One region of the Streptomyces sp. NPDC002181 genome, then DNA from elsewhere that is predicted to be linked to it. Evidence: riboswitches for the same ligand, from Rfam matches in the RefSeq annotation. Region 1 holds a riboswitch; the other holds the start of a gene.
What was found. A riboswitch is a leader RNA that binds a small molecule or an ion and turns the genes downstream of it on or off. The one in region 1 is predicted to bind thiamine pyrophosphate.
Positions count from the first base shown of each region.

Region 2: another riboswitch for thiamine pyrophosphate. It lies ahead of thiC (phosphomethylpyrimidine synthase ThiC); the one in region 1 lies ahead of ACFYXV_RS00365 (thiamine ABC transporter substrate binding subunit).

Region 1 covers NZ_JBIASC010000001.1:85,911-93,024, reverse strand. The annotation lists gene tsf (translation elongation factor Ts) at 1-418, shown strand, start outside; gene pyrH (UMP kinase) at 582-1,361, shown strand; gene frr (ribosome recycling factor) at 1,447-2,004, shown strand; gene ACFYXV_RS00375 (phosphatidate cytidylyltransferase) at 2,004-3,077, shown strand; gene rlmN (23S rRNA (adenine(2503)-C(2))-methyltransferase RlmN) at 3,239-4,351, shown strand; TPP riboswitch at 4,426-4,535, shown strand; gene ACFYXV_RS00365 (thiamine ABC transporter substrate binding subunit) at 4,620-5,717, shown strand; gene ACFYXV_RS00360 (ABC transporter permease) at 5,759-7,114, shown strand, end outside.
Region 2 covers NZ_JBIASC010000005.1:173,970-181,083, forward strand. The annotation lists gene ACFYXV_RS15805 (hypothetical protein) at 1-505, opposite strand, end outside; gene ACFYXV_RS15810 (glycosyltransferase) at 739-1,869, shown strand; gene thiC (phosphomethylpyrimidine synthase ThiC) at 1,958-3,745, opposite strand; TPP riboswitch at 3,740-3,885, opposite strand; gene ACFYXV_RS15820 (YibE/F family protein) at 3,958-5,382, shown strand; gene ACFYXV_RS15825 (SsgA family sporulation/cell division regulator) at 5,459-5,908, opposite strand; gene ACFYXV_RS15830 (IclR family transcriptional regulator) at 6,006-6,776, opposite strand; gene ACFYXV_RS15835 (DUF5326 family protein) at 7,093-7,114, opposite strand, start outside.

The DNA.
Region 1 (7,114 bases):
CCTGGACCGCTTCGCGCAGTTCACCGGCGGTTACGTCACCTCGTACATGCACCGCACCATGCCCGACCTGCCGTTCCAGATCGGTGTCCTGGTCGAGCTCGACAAGGAGAACGCCGAGGTCGCCCGCGGCGTCGCGCAGCACATCGCCGCGTTCGCGCCGAAGTGGCTGTCCGCCGAGGACGTCCCGGCCGAGGTCGTCGAGTCCGAGCGCCGCGTCGCCGAAGAGGTCACCCGCGCGGAGGGCAAGCCCGAGGCCGCCCTGCCGAAGATCGTCGAGGGTCGTGTCAACGGCTTCTTCCGCGACAACACGCTGCTCGGCCAGGCGTACGCCCTGGACGCCAAGAAGTCCGTCCAGAAGGTCCTGGACGAGGCCGGTGTCACCCTGGTGCGTTTCTCGCGCATCAAGGTCGGCATCTGAGTCCGTCCTTACAACGACGGACACCGGACCCCGGTAGGGTCTGAAGCAGTCGTCCGCGTGCGCGCGGAACGACCGCAGATCTGACGAGGAGGCCATTGCCGTAGAGGGAACCGCGAGGACCCACCGGCAATGGCCTTCTTCGTATGTGCACGAGGAGATCTCCATGAATCAGGGCGTGGACCCCCACACCGCTTCCGACGACAAGAGCGACCACGACAAGAAGGGCCGCCGCTTCATGCTGAAGCTGTCGGGCGAAGCCTTCTCCGGTGGTGGAGGACTGGGCGTCGACCCCGACGTCGTCCATGCCATCGCGCGCGAAATCGCCGCGGTGGTCCGTGACGGCGCGGAGATCGCCGTCGTGATCGGCGGCGGAAACTTCTTCCGCGGCGCCGAACTCCAGCAGCGCGGCATGGACCGTGCGCGGTCCGACTACATGGGCATGCTGGGCACCGTCATGAACTGCCTCGCCCTCCAGGACTTCCTGGAGAAGGAAGGCATCGACTCCCGCGTGCAGACCGCCATCACCATGGGCCAGGTCGCGGAGCCGTACATCCCGCTGCGCGCCGTACGGCACCTGGAGAAGGGCCGCGTCGTGATCTTCGGCGCCGGCATGGGCATGCCGTACTTCTCCACCGACACCACGGCCGCCCAGCGGGCCCTGGAGATCGACGCCGAGGCCCTGCTCATGGGCAAGAACGGCGTCGACGGGGTCTACGACTCCGACCCGAAGAAGAACCCCGACGCGGTGAAGTTCGACGCGCTGGAGTACAGCGAGGTGCTGTCCCGCGACCTCAAGGTCGCCGACGCCACCGCCATCACGCTGTGCCGCGACAACAAGCTGCCGATCCTGGTCTTCGAGCTGCTCGCCGAGGGCAATATCGCCCGCGCCGTCAAGGGTGAGAAGATCGGCACGCTCGTGAGCGACCAGGGCACCCGGGCCTGAGCGTCCCGACGCCGGGCCCGGCCCCGCTGGGCCGAGCCCGTCCCGCCCGCCTGAACCATCCATATCTGACATGCAGGAGCACGTGGTGATCGAAGAAATCCTCCTCGAGGCCGAGGAGAAGATGGAGAAGGCCGTCGTCGTCGCCAAGGAAGACTTCGCGGCGATCCGCACCGGTCGTGCGCACCCGGCGATGTTCAACAAGATCGTGGCGGACTACTACGGCGCCATCACGCCCATCAACCAGCTCGCGTCCTTCTCGGTGCCCGAGCCGCGCATGGCGATCGTGACCCCGTTCGACAAGAGCGCCCTGCGCAACATCGAGCAGGCCATCCGCGACTCCGACCTGGGTGTCAACCCCAGCAACGACGGCAACATCATCCGGGTGACCTTCCCCGAGCTGACGCAGGACCGCCGCAAGGAGTACATCAAGGTCGCGCGCACCAAGGCCGAGGACTCCAAGGTCTCGATCCGCGCCGTCCGCCGCAAGGCGAAGGACTCCCTCGACAAGCTCGTCAAGGACAAGGAGTCCGGCGAGGACGAGGTGCGCCGCGCGGAGAAGGAGCTCGACGACACCACCGCGAAGTACGTCGCGCAGGTCGACGAGCTGCTCAAGCACAAGGAAGCCGAGCTCCTCGAGGTCTGATGAACGACTCTCCCTGGGCCACGGAGCCGGTTCCGGCGGGTCCCGCATACGATGCGCTGGTGGGCCCGCACACTCGGCCCATGCCCATCGTGCCCGATGCCGCCGGCCGTGACTTCGACGACCGGGAAGCACGCGATCGGGGGGCCGCCGCCGAAGGCGGCCCCCCCTTCCGCGCCGAGACGCCGCCGCAGGAGCCCATGCCCAGCCCCCCGCCCCCGCCCTCGCAGGCACCGCAGGACGCCACGCCCCCGCCGAAGAAGCGGGCGGGGCGAGACCTGCGTGCTGCCATAGGGGTCGGTGTCGGCCTCGGTGCGGTGATCTTCGCTTCGCTGTTCATCGTCAAGGCGGTCTTCGTCGGCGTCATCGTCGTCGCGGTCGTCGTGGGCCTGTGGGAGCTCACCTCCCGGCTCCAGGAGAAGAAGGGCATCAAGGCCCCGCTCGTCCCGCTCGCGGTCGGCGGCGCCGCGATGGTCATCGCCGGGTACGTCCGGGGTGCCGAGGGCGCCTGGGTGGCCATGGCCCTGACGGCACTGGCGGTCCTGGTCTGGCGGATGACGGAGCCGCCCGAGGACTACCTCAAGGACGTCACCGCAGGCGTCTTCGCGGCCTTCTACGTGCCCTTCCTGGCCACCTTCGTCGCGATGCTGCTCACCGCCGAAGACGGCCCGGAGCGCGTGGTCACCTTCCTGCTGCTGACCGTGGTCAGCGACACCGGGGCGTACGCGGTGGGCTGGCGCTTCGGCAAGACGAAGCTGGCGCCGCGCATCAGCCCCGGCAAGACCCGCGAGGGGCTGTTCGGCGCGGTGGCCTTCGCGATGGCGGCCGGCGCGCTGTGCATGGAGTTCCTGATCGACGGGGGCGCCTGGTGGCAGGGCCTGCTGCTCGGTCTCGCGGTCGCGGTCAGCGCCACGCTGGGCGACCTCGGCGAGTCGATGATCAAGCGGGACCTGGGCATCAAGGACATGGGCACGCTGCTCCCGGGCCACGGCGGCATCATGGACCGCCTCGACTCCCTGCTGCCGACCGCCCCGGTGGTGTGGCTGCTGCTCGCCGCTTTCGTCGGCACCGGCTGAAACCGGGCCCCCGCAGCTTCCGGCCGGCGGGCGGTTCACCAGGGCAACCCCGCTGAGCTGGGACGACGTACGTCTGAAGGCTTTGGGTGGGTCCGGGCGGTTACTCTTGAAGGGCGCGCTGCTTCTGCGGCGCGCCTTTCGTCTTACGAGGAGTACCAGCCATGGCCCGCCCTGTCCCGGGAGAGCTCACCTTCGTCGCCCCTCGCGGGGCCAAGAAGCCGCCCCGGCATCTCGCCGACCTCACCCCCGAGGAGCGTCGCGAGGCGGTCGCCGCGATCGGCGAGAAGCCCTTCCGGGCCAAGCAGCTCTCGCAGCACTACTTCGCCCGGTACGCGCACGACCCGGCCGAGTGGACCGACATCCCGGCGGGCTCGCGCGAGAAGCTCCGCGACGAGCTGCTGCCGGACCTGATGAGCGTCATCCGCCACATCTCGTGCGACGACGACACCACGCGCAAGACCCTGTGGAAGCTGCACGACGGAACGCTCGTCGAGTCCGTGCTCATGCGCTACCCCGACCGGGTCACCATGTGCATCTCCTCGCAGGCCGGCTGCGGCATGAACTGCCCGTTCTGCGCAACCGGCCAGGCGGGCCTGGACCGCAACCTGTCCACCGCCGAGATCGTCCACCAGATCGTCGACGGCATGCGCGCGCTGCGCGACGGCGAGGTCCCCGGCGGCCCGGCCCGGCTGTCCAACATCGTCTTCATGGGCATGGGCGAGCCGCTGGCCAACTACAAGCGGGTCGTCGGCGCCATCCGCCGCCTCACCGACCCCGAGCCCGACGGCCTGGGCCTGTCGCAGCGCGGCATCACGGTCTCCACCGTCGGCCTGGTCCCGGCGATGCTGCGCTTCGCCGACGAGGGCTTCAAGTGCCGCCTCGCGGTCTCCCTGCACGCCCCGGACGACGAGCTGCGCGACACCCTCGTCCCCGTGAACACCCGCTGGAAGGTCCGCGAGGTCCTCGACGCGGCCTGGGAGTACGCCGAGAAGTCCGGCCGCCGGATCTCCATCGAGTACGCCCTGATCCGCGACATCAACGACCAGGCCTGGCGCGGCGACCTCCTCGGCCGTCTGCTCAAGGGCAAGCGCGTCCACGTCAACCTGATCCCGCTGAACCCGACGCCGGGCTCGAAGTGGACCGCCTCGCGCCCGGAGGACGAGAAGGCCTTCGTCGAGGCCATCGCCCGCCACGGGGTGCCGGTGACCGTACGGGACACCCGCGGCCAGGAGATCGACGGCGCGTGCGGCCAGCTGGCCGCCTCGGAGCGCTAGCCTGCGGTTTTCGCGGGCCTGCGGGCCCGCGGGGCCGATTCGGCCTCGGGGTACCCTGTGGCCGAACCAATTGCATATTCCGACAGGGGAGCGCCACAGCGCTGAGAGTGCGGTAACCGTCATCCGCAGACCCTCTGAACCTCGCCCCGGTCATTCGGGGTAGGAAGTTCGGTCATCACTCAAGCTGTTGCGCCCTGCCCGGCGACCGCTCGCACTGAGCGCCGGGCAGGGCCGCGTCTTCTCCTGGTCATCCCAGGAGGAATCACCAGTGAGCACCACCAAGAAGTTCGCGGGCGCTGCGCTCGCGGCCGCGCTCGGCGTCGCCACGCTCAGCGCCTGCGGCGGCGCCAAGGACGAGTCCGCGTCCGGCGCCAGTGACGCGCCGAAGTCCAAGACCGTCACGCTCGTCTCGCACGACTCCTTCAACGTGACCGACACGGTTCTCAAGGAGTTCGAGCAGCAGAGCGGCTACACCGTCAAGGTCCTGAAGTCCGGGGACGCGGGCGCCGCCCTCAACCAGGAGATCCTCACCAAGGGCTCGCCGCGCGGCGACGTGTTCTTCGGCGTGGACAACACCCTGCTCTCCCGCGCCCTCGACAACGGCATCTTCACGCCGTACGAGGTCAAGGGCCTGGCCGACGTGAAGCCCGAGTACGTGCTCGACAAGGAGCACCGGGTCACGCCCGTCGACTCCGGCGACATCTGCGTCAACTACGACAAGGCCTACTTCGCCGAGAAGAAGATCGCCCCGCCGCAGACGCTGGACGACCTGGTCAAGCCGGAGTACAAGAACCTGCTGGTCACCGAGAACGCGGCGACCTCCTCGCCGGGCCTCGGCTTCCTGCTCGCCTCCGTCGGCAAGTACGGCGAGGAGGGCTGGAAGGACTACTGGAGCAAGCTCAAGGCCAACGGCGTCGAGGTCGTCGACGGCTGGGAGCAGGCCTACAACGAGCGCTTCTCCGGCTCCGCGGGCGGCAAGAAGGCCAAGGGCGACCGGCCGCTGGTCGTCTCGTACGCCTCCAGCCCGCCGGTCGAGGTCCTGTACGGGGAGCCGCAGCCGGCCGAGGCCCCCACGGGCGTGGCCACCGGCACCTGCTTCCGCCAGGTCGAGTTCGCGGGCCTGCTCAAGGGCGCGAAGAACGAGGAGGGCGGCAAGGCGCTCCTCGACTTCCTGGTGGGCAAGAAGTTCCAGGAGGACATGCCGCTCCAGATGTTCGTGAACCCGGTGGTCAAGGACGCCAAGCTGCCGGAGTTGTTCACGAAGCACGGCGTGGTCGTCGAGAAGCCCGAGAACGTCGCTCCCGAGACCATCGCCAAGAACCGTGAGCAGTGGGTCAAGACATGGTCCTCGCTCGTCGTGAAGTAGGACGCGAGAGCGCACGCGGTACGGCCGTCCGGCTCGCGCTGATGGCCGTACCGCTCGCCTTCTTCGGGCTGTTCTTCGCGTATCCCGTGGCCGCGATCGTCGGGCGCGGGATCAAGACCGACGAGGGCTGGCAGTTCGGCCGGATCGGCGAGGTGCTGGCCCGGCCGGACATCGCCGACGTGCTCTGGTTCACCACCTGGCAGGCGCTCGCGTCCACGGCGCTCACGCTCCTGATCGCACTCCCCGGCGCGTACGTGTTCGCGCGCTTCGAGTTCCCCGGCAAGCAGCTGCTACGGGCGGTGGTCACCGTTCCGTTCGTGCTGCCGACGGTGGTCGTCGGCACCGCCTTCCTGGCGCTGGTCGGGCGGGGCGGGCTGCTGGACGAGCTGTGGGGCGTCCGGCTCGACACCACCGTGTGGGCGATCCTGCTCGCGCACGTCTTCTTCAACTACGCCGTCGTCGTACGGACGGTCGGCGGGCTCTGGGCGCAGCTGGACCCGCGCCAGGAGGAGGCCGCCCGGGTGCTCGGCGCCGGGCGGTTCGCCGCCTGGCGGCGGGTGACGCTGCCCGCGCTCGGGCCCGCGGTGGCCGCCGCCTCGCTGATGGTGTTCCTGTTCACCTTCACCTCCTTCGGCGTCGTGCAGATCCTCGGCGGGCCCTCGTACGCCACCTTGGAGGTGGAGGTCTACCGGCAGACCGCGCAGCTGCTGGACCTGCCTACGGCCGCCGTCCTCACGATGGTCCAGTTCGTGGCGGTCGGCCTGATCCTCGGGATCCACGCCTGGACGGTGCGCCGGCGGGAGACGGCCCTGCGGCTCGTCGATCCGGCGCGGACCGCGCACCGGGTCGCCGGGCCGGGGCAGCGCGCCCTGCTGGGCGGGGTGCTGCTGACGGTGGCACTGCTGATCGTGGCCCCGCTGGCGGTGCTGGTGGAGCGCTCCCTCGACGTGCCCGGCGGGTACGGGTTCGGCTTCTACCGGGCGCTCCAGGACGTGGGCGCGGGTGGCGGAACGTTCCTGGTGCCCCCGCTGGAGGCGATCTGGAACTCCCTCCAGTACGCGCTCGCCGCCACCGCCATCGCCCTGGGTGTCGGGGGGCTCGCGGCGGCGGCACTGACCCGGCGTGCGGGCCGGTTCGTGCGCGGGTTCGACGCGCTGCTGATGCTTCCGCTGGGGGTGTCGGCGGTGACGGTCGGCTTCGGGTTCCTGATCACCCTGGACGAGCCCCCGCTGGACCTGCGGACCTCGTGGATCCTGGTGCCGCTCGCGCAGGCGCTGGTGGGCGTGCCCTTCGTCGTACGGACCATGCTGCCGGTACTGCGGGCCGTGGACGGGCGGCTGCGCGAGGCCGCCGCCGTGCTCGGGGCCTCCCCGCTGCGGGCCTGGCGGGAGGTGGAC
Region 2 (7,114 bases), on a different contig from region 1:
CCGTCGCGCCGGTCAGGCCCGGAGTGCCGTCCGTTCCCGCGGGGCCGGTCGGCCCGGTGGGACCGGTCACGCCCGTCCCCGGGCCGGCGGGGCCCGTGGGGCCGGTCGCACCCGTCACACCGGTTCCGGTCGCGCCCGTCGGACCGGTCGAACCCGTGGCACCCGTGAGACCCGTCGGGCCGGTCGGGCCGGTCGCTCCGGTGTGACCCTTGGGGCCGCGCGGACCCCGCGGGCCGGTCGGACCGACCTTGCACTTGTCGTACGACTGCCCGGACGGGCTCATCGCCTTCTTCTTGGGGCGCTGCTGCTTGCAGTGGTCACCACCGCCGCCACCGCCACCGCCACCGGTCACCACCGACCCCGTCGGCTGCGTGGCGCCGGCCGCGGCCGGGGCCGCGATGCTCGCCAGAACCAGCGCAACGGAGGCGAAGGTGCCTCCCGCAAGCCAGCCGGCCCTTCGGGGCAGGGGCCCCAGGATGGATCGGGCCCTGTCCTCAGAACTCATGTACCGCTCCTCGCAGACACCGGATCGAATGATCGCTCGAAGTCCGGACAGACGACCGGACCTCGCGGGTCATCCTGAAGACCGGTTCCCCGTAAGCCACTTCGCCGCGCCCACCTGTCAGCAAATCGGACCAGCGTGCGCAGCCACTTGGCGGTGCAGCAGGGAGCCACCCGGGGCCGCACCCCGGCGCGGCGCCGACGGGCCGCCCGGCCCCGTCCCTAGGGTCAGCGGCCGTGAAGCCGACCATCTGCCTCTGCATGATCGTGAAGAACGAATCCGCCGTCATCGAGCGCTGCCTCGACTCGGTACGGGACCTCATCGACACCTGGGTCATCTCCGACACCGGATCCACCGACGGCACCCAGGAGCTGATCCGGAGCGCTCTGCGCGGGATCCCCGGCGAGCTCCACGAGGAACCCTGGACCGACTTCGGGCACAATCGCAGTCTCAACATCGCGCATGCCCGCGGCAAGGCCGACTACCTGCTCCTCGTCGACGCCGACCTCGTCCTGCGCCGCACCGGCCCGCTGCCCCCGCTCACGGCGCAGTCGTACATGCTGCGCCACGAGGGTGCGACGGAATACCGCATCAAACGGCTGGTCCGCGGTGACCTCCCCTGGCGGTACGAGGGCGTCACCCACGAGTACCTGACCTGCGACGCCCCCGGGGAGTACGACGAGCGCCCCGGCTTCCAGCAGAACCTCGACGCACTGTTCATCGAGGACCATGCGGACGGGGGATCCCGGCACGACAAGTTCGAGCGTGATGCCCGCCTGCTCGGCGCCGAACTCGAACGGGACCCCTCCAACACCAGGACGGCCTTCTACCTCGCCCAGACGATGCGGGACATGGGTGACACCGCTGCGGCGATCCGGCTCTACCGACACCGCGCGGCCATGGGCGGCTGGGCCGAGGAGGTCTACTACGCGCTGCTCCAGGCCGGAGTCCTGAGCGCCGAGTCCGGCGACTGGCCCGCTGCCATGGACGCCCTTTCGCAGGCTTGGGAGTCCCGCCCCACCCGGCTGGAAGCCTGCTACGAACTCGCCTCCAGGCTCAGGGTGCTGGGGCGCCACCGCACGGCCCACGCGATCACCTCAGCGGTACTGGACCGCCCGGCCCCTCCGGACCTGCTGTTCGTCCAGCCGTGGGTGTACCAGTGGGGGCTGCTCTTCGAGCACTCCATCACCGCGTACTGGGTGGGGGACATGCAGACCTCGCTGCGCGCCTGCGACCGGCTGCTGGAACTGCCCGACCTGCCGGAGTCGTATCGCCGGCAGACGGAGGCCAATCGCGGGTTCGCGGCGGCCCGCAGTGGGCCGTCCGTCCCTGTTTCACGTGAAACATCGCGCGACGCGAAGGTCTGACCTCCAGCGCAACGCGGCTGGCGTGCCGGAACACTGCTCTGGGAAGCCCCCTCTACCTCCCAGAGCAGCGCCGGCCCCCACGGGCGGGTCAGTCCGCCAGCGGGAGGTAGACCCGGTTCCCGCTCGCCGCGAACTCGGCGGACTTCTCCGCCATGCCCGCCTCGATCTCATCGGCCTTCAGGTCGCCGCCGTGCTCGCGGCGGATGTCCTGGGAGATCTTCATCGAGCAGAACTTCGGACCGCACATCGAGCAGAAGTGCGCGGTCTTGGCCGGTTCGGCCGGGAGCGTCTCGTCGTGGAACTCACGGGCCGTGTCCGGGTCGAGGGCCAGGTTGAACTGGTCCTCCCAGCGGAACTCGAACCGCGCGTCCGACAGGGCGTCGTCCCATTCCTGGGCGCCCGGGTGGCCCTTGGCCAGGTCCGCCGCGTGTGCAGCGATCTTGTACGTGATGACGCCGGTCTTCACGTCGTCACGGTTGGGCAGGCCCAGGTGCTCCTTCGGCGTGACGTAGCAGAGCATCGCGGTGCCCCACCAGGCGATCATCGCGGCGCCGATGCCCGAGGTGATGTGGTCGTACGCCGGGGCGACGTCCGTGGTCAGCGGGCCGAGCGTGTAGAACGGCGCCTCCTCGCAGATCTCCTGCTGGAGGTCGATGTTCTCCTTGATCTTGTGCATCGGGACGTGGCCCGGGCCCTCGATCATGGTCTGCACGTTGTGCCGCTTGGCGATCGTGTTCAGCTCGCCCAGCGTCTTCAGCTCCGCGAACTGGGCCGCGTCGTTGGCGTCCGCGATGGAGCCGGGGCGCAGGCCGTCGCCGAGCGAGTACGTGACGTCGTACGTCGCGAGGATCTCGCAGAGCTCCTCGAAGTTCGTGTAGAGGAAGTTCTCCTTGTGGTGCGCCAGACACCAGGCGGCCATGATCGACCCGCCGCGGGAGACGATGCCGGTCTTGCGGCGGGCGGTCAGCGGCACGTACGGCAGGAGTACGCCGGCGTGGACCGTCATGTAGTCGACGCCCTGCTCGGCCTGCTCGATGACCGTGTCCTTGTAGATCTCCCAGGTCAGGTCCTCGGCGCGGCCGTCGACCTTCTCCAGCGCCTGGTACAGCGGCACGGTGCCGATCGGGACCGGGGAGTTGCGCAGCACCCACTCGCGAGTGGTGTGGATGTTGCGGCCGGTCGAGAGGTCCATGACCGTGTCGGCGCCCCACTTGGTCGCCCAGGTCATCTTGTCGACCTCCTCCTCGATGGAGGAGGTGACCGCGGAGTTGCCGATGTTGGCGTTGACCTTCACCAGGAACCGCTTGCCGATGATCATCGGCTCGATCTCCGGGTGGTTCACGTTCGCGGGAAGCACCGCGCGACCTGCGGCGATCTCCTCACGGACCACCTCGGGGGAGACGTTCTCCCGGATCGCGACGTACTCCATCTCCGGGGTGATCTCACCGCGGCGGGCGTACGCGAGTTGCGTGACGGCGGCGCCGTCACGGCCCCGGCGGGGCTGGCGCGGACGTCCAGGGAAGACCGCGTCGAGGTTCTTGAGGCCACCTCGGGGCGAGGTGTGCTTGATCCCGTCGTCCTCCGGGCGCACGGGGCGGCCCGCGTACTCCTCGGTGTCGCCGCGGCTGATGATCCAGTTCTCGCGCAGCGGCGGAAGGCCGCGCCGCACGTCGGTCTCGATCTGCGGGTCGGTGTACGGCCCGGACGTGTCGTAGAGCGTCACGTCCTTGCCGTTGGTGAGGTGGACCTGGCGGACCGGCACCCGGATGTCGGGGCGGGAGCCCGCCACGTAGCCCTTGTGCCAGCCCGGCTGGCGCTCGGTCCGGTCGGCGTCGTCCTGGCTGACGGCAGGCGTGCGTGCGTCCTGAATGGTCATGAGACCTGATCTCCCTACGCCGGCATTACCCGGTAACAGGTTCGGCGGTCGACGCAGCCTCTTCCCGTACGCATCTGTGCCGCGCGTACGGTGATCAGCGCCCTCTCAGCCCGGTGCTCCGAGCTCCCGCGTTGTGCAAAGGTGCCCCCACGCTAGCGTCATTTGTGGCGTGCTGAACAGTGGGCCCCCTCAACTCTTGCGATGATCTGCCGGTGACGTCCTCGCCGCAGCCCCCCACCCAGCCCACCGAGCCCACGGGTCACAGCGACCACTCACACGCGGGCCACGAGCACGACGACCACCGGCATGACCGGATCCCGGCCCCGGGCCACTCCCACGGCCACCCCCACGGACATTCCCACGGCCACGGACCGGCGGCTCCCGTCTCGAAGCACCTGCGCAAGGTCATCGCGGCGGTCCTGATCCCGTTCGCCGTCGCCGTCTTCGTCGGCATGGTGGTGCTCTGGCCGGGCGGCGCTCCCGCTCACGAGCGCTCCGGGGTGGGCTTCGACCGGCAGACCCAGCAGGGCCGGGTCGTCGCGATCGAACAGGTCGACTGCAAATCGGTGAACGCCTCGCAGGTGCCCACCACCGGGAACGTCACCACCCCGGAGGGCCGTGAGGCCCGGGCCCAGCAGACCGGCGACTGCAAGAAGGCCACCATCGAGGTCGGCACCGGGCAGGACAAGGGCCGGACGTTCATCGAGATCGTCCAGCCGGGCGCGCCACGGCAGCTGGAGAAGGACCAGGAGGTGGTCGTCGCGTACGCGCCGGACGCGCCCCGGGACCTCCAGTACTCCGTGGTCGACGTGAACCGCAAGCTGCCGCTGGCGGTACTGGCGGGCATCTTCGCCGTGGCCGTCGTCGTCGTCGGACGGATGCGGGGCCTGTTCGCGCTGATCGCGCTGGTCGTCAGCTTCGGCGTGCTGACCCTGTTCATCCTCCCGGCGATCCTCCAGGGCTCGAACCCGCTGGTCGTCGCGGTCGTCGGTGCCAGCGCCATCATGCTCATCGCGCTCTACATGTGCCACGGCCTGAGCGCCCGTACGTCCGTCGCCGTCCTCGGCACGCTCGTCTCGCTGCTGCTGATCGGGCTGCTCGGCTCGGTGTTCGTCGACTGGGCGTTCCTCAGCGGCAACACCGACGACAACACGGGGCTCATCCACGGGCTCTACCCGGACATCGACATGAGCGGTCTGCTGCTCGCGGGCGTGATCATCGGATCGCTGGGCGTGCTCGACGACGTGACGGTCACCCAGACGTCGGCGGTCTGGGAACTCCACCAGGCCGACTCGTCGATGGGGCCCCGCGCCCTGTACCGAGCGGCCATCCGGATCGGCCGCGACCACATCGCCTCGGTGGTCAACACCCTGGTACTGGCTTACGCGGGCGCGGCGCTTCCGCTGCTGCTGCTGTTCTCGATCGCGAACAGCAGCATGGGTTCGGTGGCCAACAGCGAGCTGGTCGCGGAGGAGATCGTGCGCACCCTCGTGGGGTCGATCGGCCTGGTGGCCTCGGTCCCCGTCACCACCGCGCTCGCGGCGCTGGTGGTCTCCGCCGACCGGCCGGGAGCCCCGGCCGGAGCGGCGGCCTCGGGGCCGGTCCGCGGTGGCCGGGGCCGGCGGCGCAAGCGCTGAGCGGCCCGGGAGGCTCGGGGGCCCGGGGCGACTCGGCGCGTGCGGCCCGTCGGCTCGGCCGGCCGGGTCCGCCCGCTCAGCCGGCGTTCTGCTCGTTCTGCCGGGCCTCGGCCAGGATCCGGTCCAGCGCCTCGTCGAGGTTCTCCTCGAAATCGCCGAGGTTTCGCTCCTGACCGAGCGGAACAAGCCGGTCGGTACGGTCGAGGAACGCGACGAGCGGCGCCGCGCCGGCACGGAACAGGGCCCGGTCGCTGCCGACCTGGAGCCGGATGTGGACGTCGGAAAGGTCTTCCGGATCGGTGGGGGCGATGTGCACATCACCGTCACCGCACGGCTTGTTGATGCCGTCGAGGAGCAGCTCCCGGCCGAACGCCCAGGTCACGGGGGCATCTCCGGGAAGGTGGAACGTCAGACGCACTGCGTAGGGGTCCCGGGTGTCGTACCGGAGTTCCACCGGGATCCGGAAGGAGAGCTCCTCGGAAACGAGGAAGCTCATCATGACCTCTGCCTGTACCGACTCGCGCATGGACTACCCCGCTGTAGTGGAAGTGGCCAGGAATGATCCCCCAGGGCCCTCTTGACAAGGGTGGTGGAAGCGCATGCAGATCACAAGGAGTGAGTTTTCAGATACTGATAGAGAACGAGAGGGTGCTCAACAGCGCGCCTACTTCACTCCGTAGTCGATCGACCACATACAGCAATCGTTCCTCCTGGTGCAAAGGGAGGGAAATCGCCATGGTTGCGGCGGTATCGCCCGCAGTGATGGGGATGGCTGCACACACGGTGCCCAGCGCGTACTCCTGACGCTCCGTAACCGGCTCCATCCGGCCGAGAGAGCCGATGCGATGTTCGAGGGCGCTCTGGTCCCGGACGGTGTACTGGGTGACGGCCTCTACCGGGTGCCGCTCGTAGTAGTCCCTGCGCGTCTTCTCGTCGAGCTGGGCCAGCAGGCACTGCCCGATGGCGTGCGCGTGGCCGGTCGCACGGAAATCCGCCCACTCCTCGACGGCGGGGCTGGCCGGGGTGTCCGAGACACCCACGAGCTCGATCTCACCCTCGCGGAACACGGCGAAGTAGACGGGGGCCCCGACCGCGTCGCGGAAGTGCGCGAGGGAGTCGAGGATCATGCTGCGACGTTTCTGCTGCAGTCCGCCGCCCGCCAGCCGCCCGGCGGCTGCTCCGAGCACGAACACTCCGCCCTCGCGCCGCAGATAGCCCTCGTGCGTGAGGGTGCGCAACAGGTGGTAGGCGGTGGGGAGCGGGAGCCCGGCTTCGCGCGCCAGTTGTTTCGCCGGGGCTCCCTCGCTGTGGGAACCCGCTGCTTCGAGCAGCCTCAACGCGCGCTGCACCGAACCGATCAGCGTCGGCACACCGGCATTGTGAACCGAAGACAAAGCTCACCCCCAGGCGTGGCGACGGGCCTGGGGAGGGCCCGCCCTGCGGGGGCCGCCCCCGCGCGCGCCGCGGTTCCTGGGGGCCGTACTAGGCCGACACTGGAGAAAACCGCAGGTCAAGGCGGCACCACCGGCGTCCGGCGCCCAGGGGCCGGCGCAGATTGCCACCCTATCGGCCGATTCCCGCGGCGCGGGCGGTTTGCCACCCCACGTTCCCCCGCCCGGGTTAATCCCCCGGATTGACCCGGAGCCCGGAGCCCGGAGCCCACGGCTCGGAGCCCGGGGCCCGGAGCCCAGCGGTCTGGGCTCCGGGGACCTACCAGTCGCGCGAGGAGGAC